DNA from 2 places in the Streptomyces sp. NPDC001544 genome. Region 1 is predicted to be linked to the other one. Evidence: riboswitches for the same ligand, from Rfam matches in the RefSeq annotation. Region 1 holds a riboswitch; the other holds the start of a gene.
The links. Region 1 has a riboswitch for cyclic di-AMP ahead of ACFY0F_RS33955 (transglycosylase family protein). Riboswitches for the same ligand answer to the same signal wherever they lie in the genome.

Region 2: linked by a shared signal. The riboswitch ahead of ACFY0F_RS24955 (transglycosylase SLT domain-containing protein) and the one ahead of ACFY0F_RS33955 (transglycosylase family protein) in region 1 are both predicted to bind cyclic di-AMP.

The regions. Positions count from the first base shown of each region.
Region 1 is NZ_JBIAVN010000020.1:23,032-30,623, forward strand. Features, by position in the region: gene ACFY0F_RS33945 (cytochrome P450) at 1-335, shown strand, start outside; gene ACFY0F_RS33950 (transglycosylase family protein) at 481-1,509, shown strand; cyclic di-AMP (ydaO/yuaA leader) riboswitch at 1,699-1,883, shown strand; gene ACFY0F_RS33955 (transglycosylase family protein) at 1,888-2,601, shown strand; gene eno (phosphopyruvate hydratase) at 2,919-4,220, shown strand; gene ACFY0F_RS33965 (septum formation initiator family protein) at 4,332-4,808, shown strand; gene ACFY0F_RS33970 (DUF501 domain-containing protein) at 4,835-5,359, shown strand; gene ACFY0F_RS33975 (exopolyphosphatase) at 5,500-6,441, shown strand; gene ACFY0F_RS33980 (NAD(P)/FAD-dependent oxidoreductase) at 6,887-7,592, shown strand, end outside.
Region 2 is NZ_JBIAVN010000010.1:158,583-166,174, reverse strand. Features, by position in the region: gene ACFY0F_RS24960 (polyprenyl synthetase family protein) at 188-1,198, opposite strand; cyclic di-AMP (ydaO/yuaA leader) riboswitch at 1,726-1,909, shown strand; gene ACFY0F_RS24955 (transglycosylase SLT domain-containing protein) at 1,915-2,394, shown strand; gene ACFY0F_RS24950 (HAD family hydrolase) at 2,412-3,233, opposite strand; gene fahA (fumarylacetoacetase) at 3,518-4,732, shown strand; gene ACFY0F_RS24940 (M56 family metallopeptidase) at 5,200-6,138, shown strand; gene ACFY0F_RS24935 (GntR family transcriptional regulator) at 6,299-7,090, shown strand; gene ACFY0F_RS24930 (ferredoxin family protein) at 7,132-7,359, shown strand; gene ACFY0F_RS24925 (ABC transporter substrate-binding protein) at 7,375-7,592, shown strand, end outside.

The sequences.
Region 1 (7,592 bases):
CCGGCGACCCCGTCCTCGTGGTGCTGGCGGCGGCGGACCGGGACCCCGAGCGGTTCGCCGACCCGGACGTCCTCGACCTCGCACGCCGTGACAATCAGCACCTCGGCTACGGCCACGGCATCCACTACTGCCTCGGCGCTCCGCTCGCCCGGCTGGAGGCCCAGACCGCGCTCGCCACCCTCCTCACCCGTGTCCCCGACCTCCGACTCGCGGTGGAAGAAACCGATTTGCGCTGGCGTGGCGGACTGATCATGCGTGGACTGCGCACCTTGCCCGTGGAGTTCACACCCGCCCCGCAATCGGCTGAAAAGCAGGGCGGCCACCACGAAAAGTGACCGGCGTTCAACTCTGTGATCTTCACGTGATCTGCGCGGCATTAACTTGTGACAAGTGATCGTCTGCCGATACGTTCACTCGTCAGCGCGGTGCCTCACGGCATTAGCCGCGCTGGGTCACTGCTGTCTTGCGAAAGGTCACCGCATGCTCTCCGGGAACGGTCGCCACCGTCGCCCCCGTCAGGCTCCGGCTCTCCTCGTCGCGGCCGGAGTGACCGGCTCCGCAATCGCCATCCCGCTGATGGGCGCGTCCGCCGCGCACGCGGCCGACGGGACCACGTGGGACAAGGTCGCGGAGTGCGAGAGCGGCGGCTCCTGGAGCGCCAACACCGGCAACGGCTACTACGGCGGCCTGCAGATCTCCCAGGACGACTGGGACAACCACGGCGGCCTCGAGTACGCCTCCAGCCCCGAAGAGGCCAGCCGCTCGCAGCAGATCGCGGTCGCCGAGAAGATCCTCGCCGACCTGGGCACCAAGCCCTGGGCCACCTGTGCCCTGCTTTCCGGTCTCACGTCGAATTCCGGTTCGGTGGACGTCGACACGGGCGTCGGAGACTCCGGATCATCCGATTCCGGCAACTCCTCCCATTCAAGCGATTCATCCGGTTCAACCGACTCCTCCGGTTCGAAGGGTTCCGGGACTTCCGGGAATTCCGCCGATTCCTCGAATTCCGCGTCCGGTTCATCCGGGTCGCCCGATTCCGGCCCCTCGTCGGACGCCTCGCCCCCGCCGAGTTCGAGCAAGGGTGCCGACGCTGCGGACGACTCCTCCGCTTCGGGCAAGTCGGGCAAGACGGCCTCTTCCGGCTCCGGGCATGCGCAGGGCGGTGGCGGTTCGTCCACGGCGGGCCCCGAGGTCGACAACTCGGACAATTCATGGCAGACCGGGGGTTCTTGGAGCCTTGTGGATACCGGGGCGATCAGTGGTGGCCGCCATCGGGGCGACAGTGCGGACGAAGACGTGACGAAAAGCCAGGCGACTCCCTCTTCCGGCCGTCACGCCGCACGCGAGTACACCGTCCACGCCGGCGACACCCTGGCCTCCATCGCCGACTCCCTTGACCTCGAGGGCGGGTGGCGGGCGCTCTACTCCGCCAACAAGGACGCCATCGGCACCGACCCGAACAACGTCACCGCCGGTCAGACGCTGGAACTCAGCGTCGAAAAGGGTTGAAAGCAGGGGTAGTTGACGCCCCGTTTTAGGCTTGATTGTCCGGTTTGGTGAAAGTGTGGGATGAGTCTCAGAAGCCCTGATCGTCTTTGAAATCCGGCGGATCGCATGTCTACGGTCGTGACCGCTCGCCAACACGAGCCCCGGCTGCCGCAACGCCGAATCCTGCCAGCGGCTGCCCGGGAACAGTCGTCGCGTCAAGCGCCGTAGGCAGGAGCGGGGGACCCAAGGTAGGCGCCGGGTCCGGAGGTCGGCAGACCGACGGAAACGGCTAGGGGTGGAGCCGCGTCTCGCACGAGAACCACGCGAGGTGCGGCCGGGCAACTCAACCGGCCCGAACCCGACAGCTCACCTCGCAGGCGTCGGTGAGGGGATCGATCCATGCTGTTTTCCGGCAAGGGCAAGCACCGTCGTCCGTCCAAGGCCGTCCGCGCCATCGCTGTCGCCGGTGTCACCGGCGCCGCCGTCGCCGCCCCGCTGATGGCGTCCGGCAGCGCCTCCGCCGCCACCGCCTCCGAGTGGGACTCGGTCGCCCAGTGCGAGTCCGGCGGCAACTGGTCCATCAACACCGGCAACGGCTACTACGGCGGTCTGCAGTTCTCCGCCTCCACCTGGGCCGCGTACGGCGGCACCAACTACGCCCCGCAGGCCAACCAGGCCAGCAAGTCCCAGCAGATCGAGATCGCCGAGAAGGTCCTCGCCGCGCAGGGCAAGGGTGCCTGGCCGGTCTGCGGCAAGGGGCTGTCCGGCGCCACGTACAGCGGCTCCAGCAGCTCCAGTGGCTCCAGCAACTCCGGCAGCTCGTCGAGCTCCGCCGGCTCCTCGTCGAACGGCACCACCACCCGCTCGACCGACCAGCAGGCCGCCAACCGCTCCGAGGTGCGGTCGACGCCGAAGAAGACCGTCACCACCCCGACCGGCAAGAAGGTCGAGAAGGGCGATGGCGAGTACAAGGTCGTCACGGGTGACACCCTCAGCTCGATCGCCGCGGAGCACCACGTCGCCGGCGGCTGGGAGAAGCTGTTCCAGCTGAACAAGGACATCATCGACGACGCCAACGTCATCTACCCGGGCCAGCAGCTGCACCTGAAGTGACACCTGGTCCTTACCCGAACCACAGTGCCCTCATCACCATGCCTCCCACAGTGGAGGCCTGGTGAGGGCCGCCCCCGCCCTCACGGGCTCCCCGCTCCGGTGCGTGTTCCCCCGTACGCACCGGAGCGGGGTTTTTCGTTCCCTCGGGGCTTCTCTTCACCCCACCCTTTGTTCCGGCAAGGAACAATGTGTACGGTCACCGTGTCCACGGGGCGGTCGGTCGGCTGCCGATGCCCCGGGGACGGTTAGGCTCTAGTCGCAAGGCCCCGCCGCAAGGCACACAGCCCCGCACTTCCAGCGTCACATCCAAGAAGGAGATGCTCGTGCCGTCCATCGACGTCGTCGTAGCCCGGGAAATCCTGGACTCCCGAGGCAACCCCACGGTCGAGGTCGAGGTCGGCCTCGACGACGGCAGCACGGGTCGTGCCGCCGTCCCGTCCGGCGCCTCCACGGGCGCCTTCGAGGCCATCGAGCTCCGCGACGGTGACCCGAACCGCTACCTCGGCAAGGGCGTGGAGAAGGCCGTCCTCGCCGTCATCGAGCAGATCGGCCCGGAGCTGGTCGGCTACGACGCCACCGAGCAGCGCCTGATCGACCAGGCGATGTTCGACCTGGACGCCACCGACAACAAGGGCTCGCTCGGCGCCAACGCCATCCTCGGCGTCTCGCTCGCCGTCGCCCACGCCGCCTCCGAGGCCAGCGACCTCCCCCTCTTCCGCTACCTGGGCGGCCCGAACGCGCACCTGCTGCCGGTGCCGATGATGAACATCCTGAACGGCGGCTCGCACGCCGACTCCAACGTGGACATCCAGGAGTTCATGATCGCCCCGATCGGCGCGGAGTCCTTCTCCGAGGCGCTGCGCTGGGGTGCCGAGGTCTACCACACCCTGAAGAAGGTCCTGAAGTCCAAGGGCCTGTCCACGGGCCTCGGTGACGAGGGCGGCTTCGCACCGAACCTGGAGTCCAACCGCGCCGCCCTCGACCTCATCCTCGAGGCGATCAAGCAGGCCGGCTACGTCCCGGGCGAGCAGATCGCGCTCGCGCTCGACGTCGCCGCGTCCGAGTTCTACAAGGACGGCAAGTACGAGTTCGAGGGCAAGTCCCGCTCCGCCGCCGAGATGACCGAGTACTACGAGGACCTCGTCGCCTCCTACCCGCTGGTCTCCATCGAGGACCCGCTGTTCGAGGACGACTGGGCCGGCTGGAAGGTCATCACCGACAAGCTCGGCGACAAGGTCCAGCTCGTCGGCGACGACCTGTTCGTCACCAACCCGGAGCGCCTGGCCCGCGGCATCGAGGAGGGCACCGCCAACGCCCTGCTGGTCAAGGTCAACCAGATCGGCTCGCTGACCGAGACCCTCGACGCCGTCGAGCTGGCCCAGCGCAACGGCTTCAAGTGCATGATGTCGCACCGCTCCGGCGAGACCGAGGACGTCACCATCGCCGACCTGGCCGTCGCCACCAACTGCGGCCAGATCAAGACCGGCGCCCCGGCCCGCTCCGAGCGCGTCGCCAAGTACAACCAGCTGCTGCGGATCGAGGAGATCCTCGACGACGCGGCGGTGTACGCGGGCCGCAGCGCGTTCCCGCGGTTCAAGGGCGCGATCTCCAAGGGCTGACCCCGCCAGGGTCAAGCGACAGCCAGTCGTACGTACGTCCCCGTACCCGGTCCCGTACCGTGTCCGGGGACGTACGCACGTAGGAAGCACCCAGGGGAGGCGGAGAGCCAGATGGCCGCGAAGGAACGGGACCGTTTCTCCACCGCGACCAGGATCCGGCTGCTCGGCGAGCAGACCGCGGCCCGGGTCTACCGCTCCCAGACCAAACGGCAGGCTCGCCGCTCACGGCTCACCAGCCGGGCCGCGCTGCTCGCCCTCGTGGTCTGCACCATGGTGGTGGCCCTGGCCTACCCGATGCGGCAGTACGTCTCGCAGCGCGCCCAGATCGCCGATCTGCAGCGGCAGAAGCAGCAGGCCGAGCAGCGGGTCGAAGAGCTGCGCGACCTCAAGGCACGATGGCAGGACGACGCCTACGCCGAACAGCAGATCCGGCGGCGGCTGCACTACGTGATGCCGGGGGAGACCGGATTCGTCGTGATCGACCCCGACGCGGCCAAGCAGGCGCGCGCCGACCTGGTGGCGGCCGACCGCCCCTGGTACGCGAACGTCTGGGACGGGGTCGACAAGTCCGACGCCTCCGACCAGTGACACGACAGAGAGACTTTCGTACAGGCATGGAAACGCCCCCTCCCACCACCCCGCGCACCGAGCCCACCGACGCCGACGTCGAGGCCTTCAAGCAGCAGCTCGGCCGGCCGCCGCGCGGGCTGCGCGCCATCGCGCACCGGTGCCCCTGCGGGCAGCCGGACGTCGTCGAGACGGCTCCGCGGCTGCCCGACGGCACGCCCTTCCCGACGCTGTACTACCTGACGTGCCCGCGTGCCGCCTCGGCGATCGGCACGCTCGAGGCCGAGGGCGTGATGAAGGAGATGACGGAGCGGCTGGCCACCGACCCCGAGCTCGCGGCCGCCTACCGCGCCGCGCACGAGGACTACATACGGCGCCGCGACGAGATCGAGGAGCTGACGGGCTTCCCGAGCGCGGGCGGCATGCCGGACCGGGTGAAGTGCCTGCACGTCCTGGTCGCCCACTCCCTGGCCGCGGGCCCGGGCGTCAACCCGCTCGGCGACGAGGCGATCGCGATGCTGCCTCAGTGGTGGCGCAAGGGGCCGTGCGTCGTTCCCGCCGACGGCGAGTGACGCGGTGGGTCCGCTCCCGCGTCCGGGGGCGGAGCCCCCGGACGCCCCTTCGGCCTGAACGGCCTCGTCCTCAAGCGCCGGACGGGCTGAGACACAGCGGCCGGCGCTGCACCATCTCCCCAACGAAGAAGGGCCCGCCCATGACCCGCGTCGCCGCGATCGACTGCGGTACGAACTCCATCCGCCTGCTCGTCGCCGACGCCGACCCTGAGACGGGCGAACTGGTCGACCTGGACCGGCGCATGACCATCGTGCGGCTCGGGCAGGGCGTCGACCGCACCGGGCGGCTCGCCCCCGAGGCGCTGGAGCGGACCTTCGCCGCCTGCCGTGAGTACGCGGCGGCCATCAAGGAGCACGGCGCCGAGCGGCTGCGGTTCGTCGCCACCTCCGCCTCCCGGGACGCCGAGAACCGGGACGAGTTCGTGCGCGGGGTCGTGGACATCCTCGGGGTCGAGCCCGAGGTGATCTCCGGCGACCAGGAGGCCGAGTTCTCCTTCACCGGTGCCACGAAGGAACTGACGGGGCGTGCGGACCTCGCCCGGCCCTTCCTCGTGGTGGACATCGGCGGTGGCTCCACCGAGTTCGTCGTCGGCGACGACCACGTGCGGGCCGCCCGTTCCGTGGACGTCGGCTGTGTGCGGATGACGGAGCGGCACCTGGTGCGCGACGGCAAGGTGAGCGACCCGCCCACCGAGGAGCAGATCGCGGCGATAAGGGCGGACATCGAGGCGGCCCTCGACCTGGCCGAGGAGACGGTCCCGCTGCGCGAGGCACGCACCCTGGTCGGTCTCGCCGGGTCGGTCACCACCGTGTCGGCGATCGCCCAGGACCTGCCCGAGTACGACTCCGAGGCCATCCACCACTCCCGGGTCCCTCTCGGCCGCGTCCGCGAGATCACGAGTGAGCTGCTCCGCTCCACCCACGCCGAGCGTGCGACGATCCCCTCCATGCATCCGGGCCGCGTCGACGTCATCGGCGCCGGCGCCCTCGTCCTGCTCTCGATCATGGAACGCATCGGGGCGGAGGAGGTCGTCGTGAGCGAGCACGACATCCTCGACGGCATCGCGTGGTCCGTGTCCTAGGCCTCATTCGTTACTGATCGGTAGCCGACGAGTGAGCAGGTCGGATAACGTTTGAGCGCCGCCGAGGGGCCTGTCCAGGGCCCCTCGGGGCACCTCCGCCGAGAAAGTTCGTGAAGTTCTTCACAAGGAATTCTGCCCCCAAGGGGGATCCGGGCGGTCCCGTTGCGCCGTTCGGGGGTTCCGGGCGCCGGAGAACCTGCTCAGGAGGGCTGTGCGGGCCGGTGTTCGGTGCACGGCGGAAGCGGGTGTTTCAGGGGGCTCTCGGGGGTCGCAGACCGCCGGAGAGGCAGCTCATGCGGCATTGACAACGGATCACGGCGACCGCCGGTTCCCGGACCTGATCATGATCTGCGTCACGAGGGCCGCGGAGTTTAGCACAGGCCCTCAAGGAGCTTGTGAAGGGGCGCACGAGCGACCCCCTAGGGCCGGGTGGATACTCGATGGCATGAGCACCACGGAGCGTCCCAGGATCCTCGTAGTAGGCGGTGGGTACGTAGGCCTGTACGCAGCTCGGCGCATCCAGAAGAAGATGCGCTACGGCGAGGCGACCGTCACGGTCGTCGACCCCCGGTCGTACATGACCTACCAGCCCTTCCTCCCCGAAGCCGCCGCCGGCAGCATCTCCCCTCGCCACGTCGTCGTCCCGCTGCGACGCGTGCTGCCGAAGGCGGAGGTCCTCACCGGCCGGGTCACCACCATCGACCAGGACCGCAAGGTCGCCACGATCGCCCCGCTGGTCGGCGAGGCGTACGAGCTGCCCTTCGACTACCTCGTCATCGCGCTCGGCGCCGTCTCCCGCACCTTCCCGATCCCCGGCCTCGCCGAACAGGGCATCGGCATGAAGGGCATCGAGGAGTCCATCGGCCTGCGCAACCACGTCCTCGAGCAGCTCGACAAGGCCGACTCCACGACCGACGAGGAGATCCGCCGCAAGGCGCTCACCTTCGTCTTCATCGGCGGCGGTTTCGCCGGTGCGGAGACCATCGGCGAGGTCGAGGACATGGCCCGGGACGCGGCCAAGTACTACAAGAACGTGTCCCGCGAGGACATGCGCTTCATCCTGGTCGACGCCGCCGACAAGATCCTCCCCGAGGTCGGCCCCAAGCTCGGCCAGTACGGCAAGGAGCACCTGGAGAGCCGCGGGGTCGAGG
Region 2 (7,592 bases), on a different contig from region 1:
CCTGAGCCGCCATTCTCACCCGAATCGGTGAGGAGTGGTGATTTCCGTGGTTTCCATCTGACCAAATCGGCCGTGAGGACGCGTCAGCCCCGGGAGCCAACTCGACGTACGCCTGCGGTATGACACGGGGAGGCGAGATCTCCACCCGACCCGTAGGGGTCGGGGGCACAAGTGAGCGGGGCGCCTGCTAACCGGCCCGGTGGACCACCGCGTCGCACAGTTCCATCAGCGCCGCCTTCGCGTCGCACTCGCGCAGTGGGGCCAGCGCCGCACGCGCGTCCTCCGCGTAGCGCACGGTGTCCCGGCGGGCCTGCTCCAGCGCGGGATGGGCGCGCAGGCCGGCGAGGGCCTCGGCGTGCCGGGCGTCGTCGGTCAGGTCGGAGTCGAGCAGGCGGCACAGGGCGACGTCCTCGGCCAGCCCGAGCCTCGCCGCCCGTTCCCTGAGGCGCAGCACGGGCAGGGTCGGGATGCCCTCGCGCAGGTCGGTGCCCGGGGTCTTGCCGGACTCGTGGGAGTCGGACGCGATGTCCAGGACGTCGTCCGCGAGCTGGAAGGCGACGCCGAGCCGCTCGCCGTACTGGGTGAGGACGTCCACCACCGCCTCGTCGGCCCCGGACATCATCGCGCCGAAGCGGCAGGAGACCGCGACCAGCGAGCCGGTCTTGCCGCTCAGCACGTCCAGGTAGTGCTCGACCGGGTCCCGGCCGTCCTGCGGCCCGGCGGTCTCCAGGATCTGCCCGGTGACCAGCCGCTCGAACGCCAGGGCCTGCACCCGTACGGCCTCGGGGCCGAGGTCGGCGAGGATCTGCGAGGCGCGGGCGAAGAGGAAGTCGCCGGTGAGGACGGCGACGGAGTTGCCCCAGCGGGCGTTCGCGCTGTCCACGCCGCGGCGCACCGTGGCCTCGTCCATGACGTCGTCGTGGTACAGCGTCGCCAGGTGGGTGAGCTCGACGACGACGGCCGAGGGCACGATCCCGGGTGCGTACGGGTCCCCGAACTGCGCCGCGAGCATCACGAGCAGCGGCCTGAACCGCTTCCCGCCCGCGCGCACGAGGTGCTGCGCGGCCTCGGTGATGAAGGGGACCTCACTCTTGGTGGCTTCGAGCAGACCCTCCTCGACAGCCGCCAATCCGGCCTGGACATCGGCTTCCAGAGCCTGGTCCCGCACGCTCAGCCCGAATGGCCCGACGACGGTCACGAGGGGTCTCCTGTCTGCTGGTGTCTGCTGGCGATTACGCGGTTTGTCGATAGGTCGCTGCCCTCACTCGAGTCAGCGTATCCGGTCGGCTTTCGATCACCGAGGGCGCCCACCGTTACAGGCCGGGCGCTATCGGATCACGACCGTTATGTTTTCGATCGGTCGATAAGGACGGATATTTATCCGCTTACCCGGAAGTACGACTGGAGTACCTCGACCAAAGCAGCCGACTCCCCTCACCCTGCCCGCCGGGATTACCGGCACCGCGCCCTTCATGCCCTATTTGCCGCGATTGCCATTTCGTGAATTGGGTCACGCCGCCTACCAGGAGGGGCCCGACACCCCAGACCGCTTTTCCCCGTTCACCTCTGGCCAGTTGAGGCTTGGCAGACGCAAAGGATCAAGTGCCCCATACACGATAGAACAAGGTCAACTAGGACTTTGTGTGAATCCAAGGCTTGTTCCGGACATGTGCTCTCGCATACGTTCCCGGCCGTCGGGCGGACGCCGAATCCTGCCGCCGCCCATCAGACCCATCGACGAACTCATTCGCGTACGGCAGGAGCGGGGGACCCAGGTAAGCCGCCGGTCCGGGCGACACCCGTCGTCCCGGGACGGCTCGGGGTGAAGTCGTGCCGCCTTCGGGCGGCACGGCCGGGCAGCTCCCAGCCCGAACCCGACAGCTCACCTCGCAGGCGACGGAGAGGAACTTCGCCATGTCTGCTGCCGCTCAGCACCGCCCTGCCCGCTTCGCCCGCATCGCCCGCAGACTCGCCGCCGCCGGCGCCGGGGCCGCCGTGATCGCCCTGCCGCTGGCCGGCGCGACCAGCGCCTCGGCCGCCACGCCCACGACCGCGCCCAGCACGGTCACGTACCCGAACAACCTGGACGGCTGGATCCGCGACTCGCTCGCGGTCATGGCGCAGCACGGCATCCCCGGCACGTACAACGGCATCTACCGCAACGTGATGCGCGAGTCCTCGGGCAACCCGCTGGCCATCAACCTCTGGGACTCCAACGCCGCCGCCGGCACTCCGTCCAAGGGCCTGCTGCAGGTCATCGCCCCGACGTTCAACGCCTACCACGTGTCCGGCACCTCGTGGAACATCTACGACCCGATCGCCAACATCACGGCCGCCTGCAACTACGCCGCCCACCGCTACGGCTCGATCGACAACGTGTACGGCGCGTACTGACCGGCTGACCGGTTCCCTCACGGGAAGCATCTTTCGAGGACGACGGCGATGCCGTCGTCCTCGTTCGACAAAGTGATCTCGTCGGCCACCGCCTTGAGTTCCGGGTGCGCGTTGGCCATGGCCACACCGTGCGCAGCCCAGTCGAACATCGGGATGTCGTTGGGCATGTCCCCGAAGGCGACCGCCCTGTCGGGGCTCAGCCCGAGGTGGTCGGCGGCCAGCGCCAGCCCGGTCGCCTTGGTCACACCGCACGGCTGCAATTCGACGGTTCCCGGTCCCGACATGGTGACCGTCGCCAGCGAGCCCACGGCCGCGCGGGCCGTGGCGGCCAACTCGTCGTCCGTCAGTGTGTGATGGCGCAGCAGGACCTTGCTGATCGGCTCGCACCACAGGTCGTCGCGCCGCCGGACCCGCACGGCGGGCAGCGTCGGGTGGGGCATCAGATAACCGGGTTCGATGAGCGTGAGCCCGTCCACCCCGTCCTGGTCGACGGCCGCGTACACCTCCCCCACCTCGGCCTCGATCTTGCCGAGCGCGGTCTCGGCCAGCTCCCGGTCCAGGGTGACCGACCACAGCAGGCGGTCGGCACCGGCGTCGTACACCTGCGCCCCCTGGGCACACACCGCGAGTCCCCTGCCACCCAGGTCGTCGAGCAGCGGCCGCACCCGCGGTGCCGGGCGTCCGGTCACCACGAGGTGCCGGGCACCCGCGTGCCCGGCACGCGCGAGGGCGGCCAGGGACCGGTCGGAGAGGGTGTCGTCGCCACGCAGGAGCGTTCCGTCGAGATCGGTCGCGACGAGGGTGAAGGCGGGGAGCGGATTTCCGGGGGGTGCGGCCATGATCAGAGAATACGGACACCACGCCCCGGCAACTCACCGCTGTTTTCGGCCTCAGCCGTGCACCGCCGCCGGGTGCTTCGCCGGACGCGGCGAGGCCGGCCCGGTGCCCGCGGACGAAGCGCGTGACCGGGCCGTGGGACGCCGCGTCGGGAAGGCCGGTGAATCAGACACATCCGCCACCCTGCCCGGCACACTGCCAGGACTCGAGACTCACCCGTAACGTGTGGCCCGACCGCATGCAACGGCCTGCAGTGATGGCACGGATGAGAGCGAGGCAGCACCCCATGCTCCCCTTCGACGTCCCCGAGGGCGATCCCTTCGGCCCGCACAACCTCCCCTACGGCGTCTTCTCCCCGGCCGGCTCGGATGAACGACGCGTCGGTGTCCGGCTCGGCGACCATGTCCTCGACGCGGGCGCGGCGGCACGGGCGCTCGGCTCGCCCTACGCCTCCCTGCTCGCGCACCCCACCCTCAACCCGCTGCTGGCCGCCGGACGCACGGCATGGTCGGACGTGCGACGTGCTCTGACCGGCTGGGTGACGGTGCCCGCGCACCGGCAGACCATCGAACCGCTGTTCCACTCCCTGTCCTCGGTGACCCTCCACCTGCCCTTCGAGGTCGCCGACTACGTCGACTTCTACTCTTCCGAGCACCACGCCCGGAACGCGGGCCACATCTTCCGTCCCGACGCCGAGGAACCGCTGACCCCCAACTGGAAGCACCTCCCGATCGGTTACCACGGCCGCTCCGGCACCGTCGTGGTGTCGGGCACCGACGTCGTACGGCCGCACGGGCAGCGCAAGGCCCCAGGGGACCCGGCTCCTGTGTTCGGGCCCTCGACCCGCCTCGACATCGAGGCCGAGGTCGGCTTCGTCGTGGGCGTGCCCTCGCAGCGGGGCGAGCCGGTTCCGCTCGGCGACTTCCGCGAGCACGTCTTCGGGCTGACCCTGCTGAACGACTGGTCGGCGCGGGACATCCAGGCCTGGGAGTACGTCCCCCTCGGACCGTTCCTCGGCAAGTCCTTCGCCACGTCGGTGTCGGCGTGGATCACCCCGCTGGAGGCCCTGGAGGACGCGCGCGTGGCGCCGCCCGAGCGGACCCACCCGGTGCTTCCCTACCTGGACGACTCCGGCGAGGAGCCCGGCGGCTACGACCTGCGGATCACCATCGCGATCAACGGCCATCCGGTGTCCGAGCCGCCCTTCTCCACCATGTACTGGACGGCCGCGCAGCAGTTGGCGCACATGACCGTGAACGGTGCGTCGCTGCGCACCGGTGACCTGTACGGATCGGGGACCGTGAGCGGACCCGAGGAGCGGCAGCGCGGCTCGCTGCTGGAGCTGACCTGGAACGGGCGGGATCCGCTCGAACTCCCGGAGGGCAAGCGGACCTACCTGGAGGACGGCGACGTGGTGACGCTGTCGGCGTGGGCGCCCGGGGCGGACGGGGCCCGGGTGGGGCTGGGGGAGGTCAGCGGTCGGGTCGTGACAAACAGCTGACACAAATACGGGTCGGCACCACCTGCCCCGTCCCTTCCCGTCCCGCCGTGCCGTGCCGTCTGGCGACCGGGACGATGGCCCGGCCTGCTGAGAGGACGAGGGCCCGGCCGAACGAGAGCTGGAGTCCGCGGGTCTGTTCCGCGCCCGACGGGGCGCGGGCACCCGCATCGCCCCCCTGCCGGCCCCAGCGCGGCGTCCCGGGCCGTCCGAACCGGCCGATCCCGCCCGCAGGTTCGCGGCGGAGGCCCGGGCCCTCGGTGCGGCGGACGACGAGGTGTTGGGGGCGGCCAGGGGAGCGCTGTGAGAACAGGGGCCGGGAGGATCGAGATCGGCCGGTGTTTGCCGATGACGACTGACTCCGGGCCCCGTCGGCGTCATACTGGCGTAACAGCGTGCACCACCTGAACCGCCACCCGGACCAGCCCTCCGTCCGTCCCTGTCTCCGACCAGGAACCGGAGCCCCCGGCATGACCGTCTGCCTGCTCCTGCTCAGCGTCGTCGCCCTGACGGCCGCCGTGCCGGTGCCACGCGCGCTGACCCGGGCATCGTGGGCCGAACGGGAGCCCGTGGTCGCGCTGTGGGTCTGGCAGTGCCTCGTCGCCACCGTGCTGCTGTGCTGCCTGACCGCGCTGGTTCTGGGCGCCGCCGCCGTCTTCCACACGGTCCGCGACCGCGTCTTCGCGCCCGCGCCGCCCGCCGTGACCGCCGCGTACGACCTGTCGGCCGCCCCGGTCTGGGCCGTCTCGCTCACCGTGCTGCTCGCCTGCGGGGCCGCGTGGACCACCGCGATGCTCGGCCGCGAGCTCTTCGAGGCCCGTCGGCGCCGCGGCGTGACCCGGGCCCATCTGCGTGAACGCGCGCCGGAGCTGCCCGCCGGGCTGCCTGCCGCGCGGGGCCCCATGCTGGTACTCGAGGACGAGTACCCCGACGCCTGGTGGATGCCGGGTCATCCGCCCCAGCTGGTCGTCACCACAGGCGCCCTGCAGCGGCTCACCGACCACCAGCTGGACGCCGTCCTCACCCACGAGCGCGGCCACGCCCGCGCCCACCACGACTGGCTGCTGCACCTGTCCACCGCCCTCGCCACCGGCTTCCCCCGTGTCCCGCTCTTCGCCCACTTCTGCGACCAGACCCACCGCCTGGTCGAGCTGGCCGCCGACGACGCCGCCTCCCGCCGCTGCGGCCACCTCACCACCGCGCTGGCCCTGATCGAGCTGAACCAGCACCGCGGTGTGCTGTCCTGCGCCTCCAGCCGCCGGCTCCTGGGCGAGCGCGTCGACCGCCTCCTGCAACCCCCACCGCGGCTGCTGCGCAGGCAGCGTGCACTGACCACCACGGTGGCGGCACTGGTGCCGCTGCTGCCGCTGCTGATCACCTTCGCTCCGGGGCTGTCGGCACTGTCCTGACGCCGCGCCGCAGAGCGGGCCGAACGATCACGCAGTCAGTGGCGCATCTCCCCGCAGCCAAAGGCAAAGTCCCAGCTCAGCGCCCCAACTCATCGATGCGTCAGATGGCGCAACACTCCAGCAACACGACTTTCCCTACCGGCTCGGTATGGTTCACGACATGCCACCCACCGACCGCATCCGAGACCACGCCGGTCAAGGCGCCGCGACCACGGTCGCCGCCCACCGGACGCGTCGTCGGCTGCGTGCGGACCAGGCAAGGCAGCTCGCCGATCTCCTCCGCCACCAGATCCTCACCGGCGCCCATCCCGACGGCACACTTCCCCACGAATCCACCCTCGCCGCCGACTACCGCGCCTCCCGCAACACCGTCCGCCAGGCCCTCGACCTGCTCCGCGCCGAGGGACTCGTGGACCGCCTGCCCGGTGTGGGCACCGTGGTCGTCGCCCGGAAGTACCCCCACGGGCTCGACCGGCTGATGGGCCTCGCGGAAACCCTCCGCGAACACGGCCGCGTCACCAACGAGGTCCGCACCATGTGCCCCGCTCCCGCGCCCGCCCCGGTGGCCGAACGCCTCCGAGTCCCCCCCGGCGCCGACGTCCTGTACATCGAACGGCTGCGCCGCCTGGGCGGCCTGCCCCTCTCCCTCGACCTCACCTACATCCCGCTCGACGTCGGCACCGCCCTGCTCGGCGCCGACCTGGAGAACACCGACGTCTTCCGCCTTCTCGAGGCCACCACCGGCCAGCGCCTCGGCCACGCCGAGATCACGCTGGAGGCGGTGAACGCGGACGCGCACTCCGCCACCGTCCTCGAGGCCCCGCGCGGCGCGGCCGTCCTGATGCTGGAACGGCTCACCCACCTCGCCGACGGCCGCCCGGTCGACCTGGAGTTCATCCGCTTCCGCGGCGACCGCATCACCATGAGCGGCCTGCTGCGCCGCTGCCTCTGACACCCCGCTTCCCCTAGAGCTCGACCTTCCTGGAGACAGCCATGCCCTTGGCGCCCCAGCGGGCCGACGTGCCCGTGACCATCGACGAGTCGAAGTGCATCGACGGCTGCACCCTCTGCGTGGACATGTGCCCGCTGGACTCCCTCGCCATCGACGAGACCAACGGCAAGGCGTACATGCACGTCGACGAGTGCTGGTACTGCGGCCCGTGCGCGGCCCGCTGCCCCACCGGAGCCGTCACGGTCAACATGCCCTATCTGCTCCGGTGAAAGGCCCGAACTCCCATGAAGCGCACGGCAACACGCACGGCGATCGCCCTGTCCGCCGCATCCCTGCTGCTCCCCCTCTCCGCCTGCGGTGGGACCGCGCAGGCCGGTGACGGCTCCACGGTCACCATCACGGTCGGCTACCAGTCCAAGACCATCAACACGGTCACCGCGGGCACGCTCCTGCGTTCCCTCGGCTACTTCGAGCAGCAGCTCAACGCCCTCCATGACGGCCA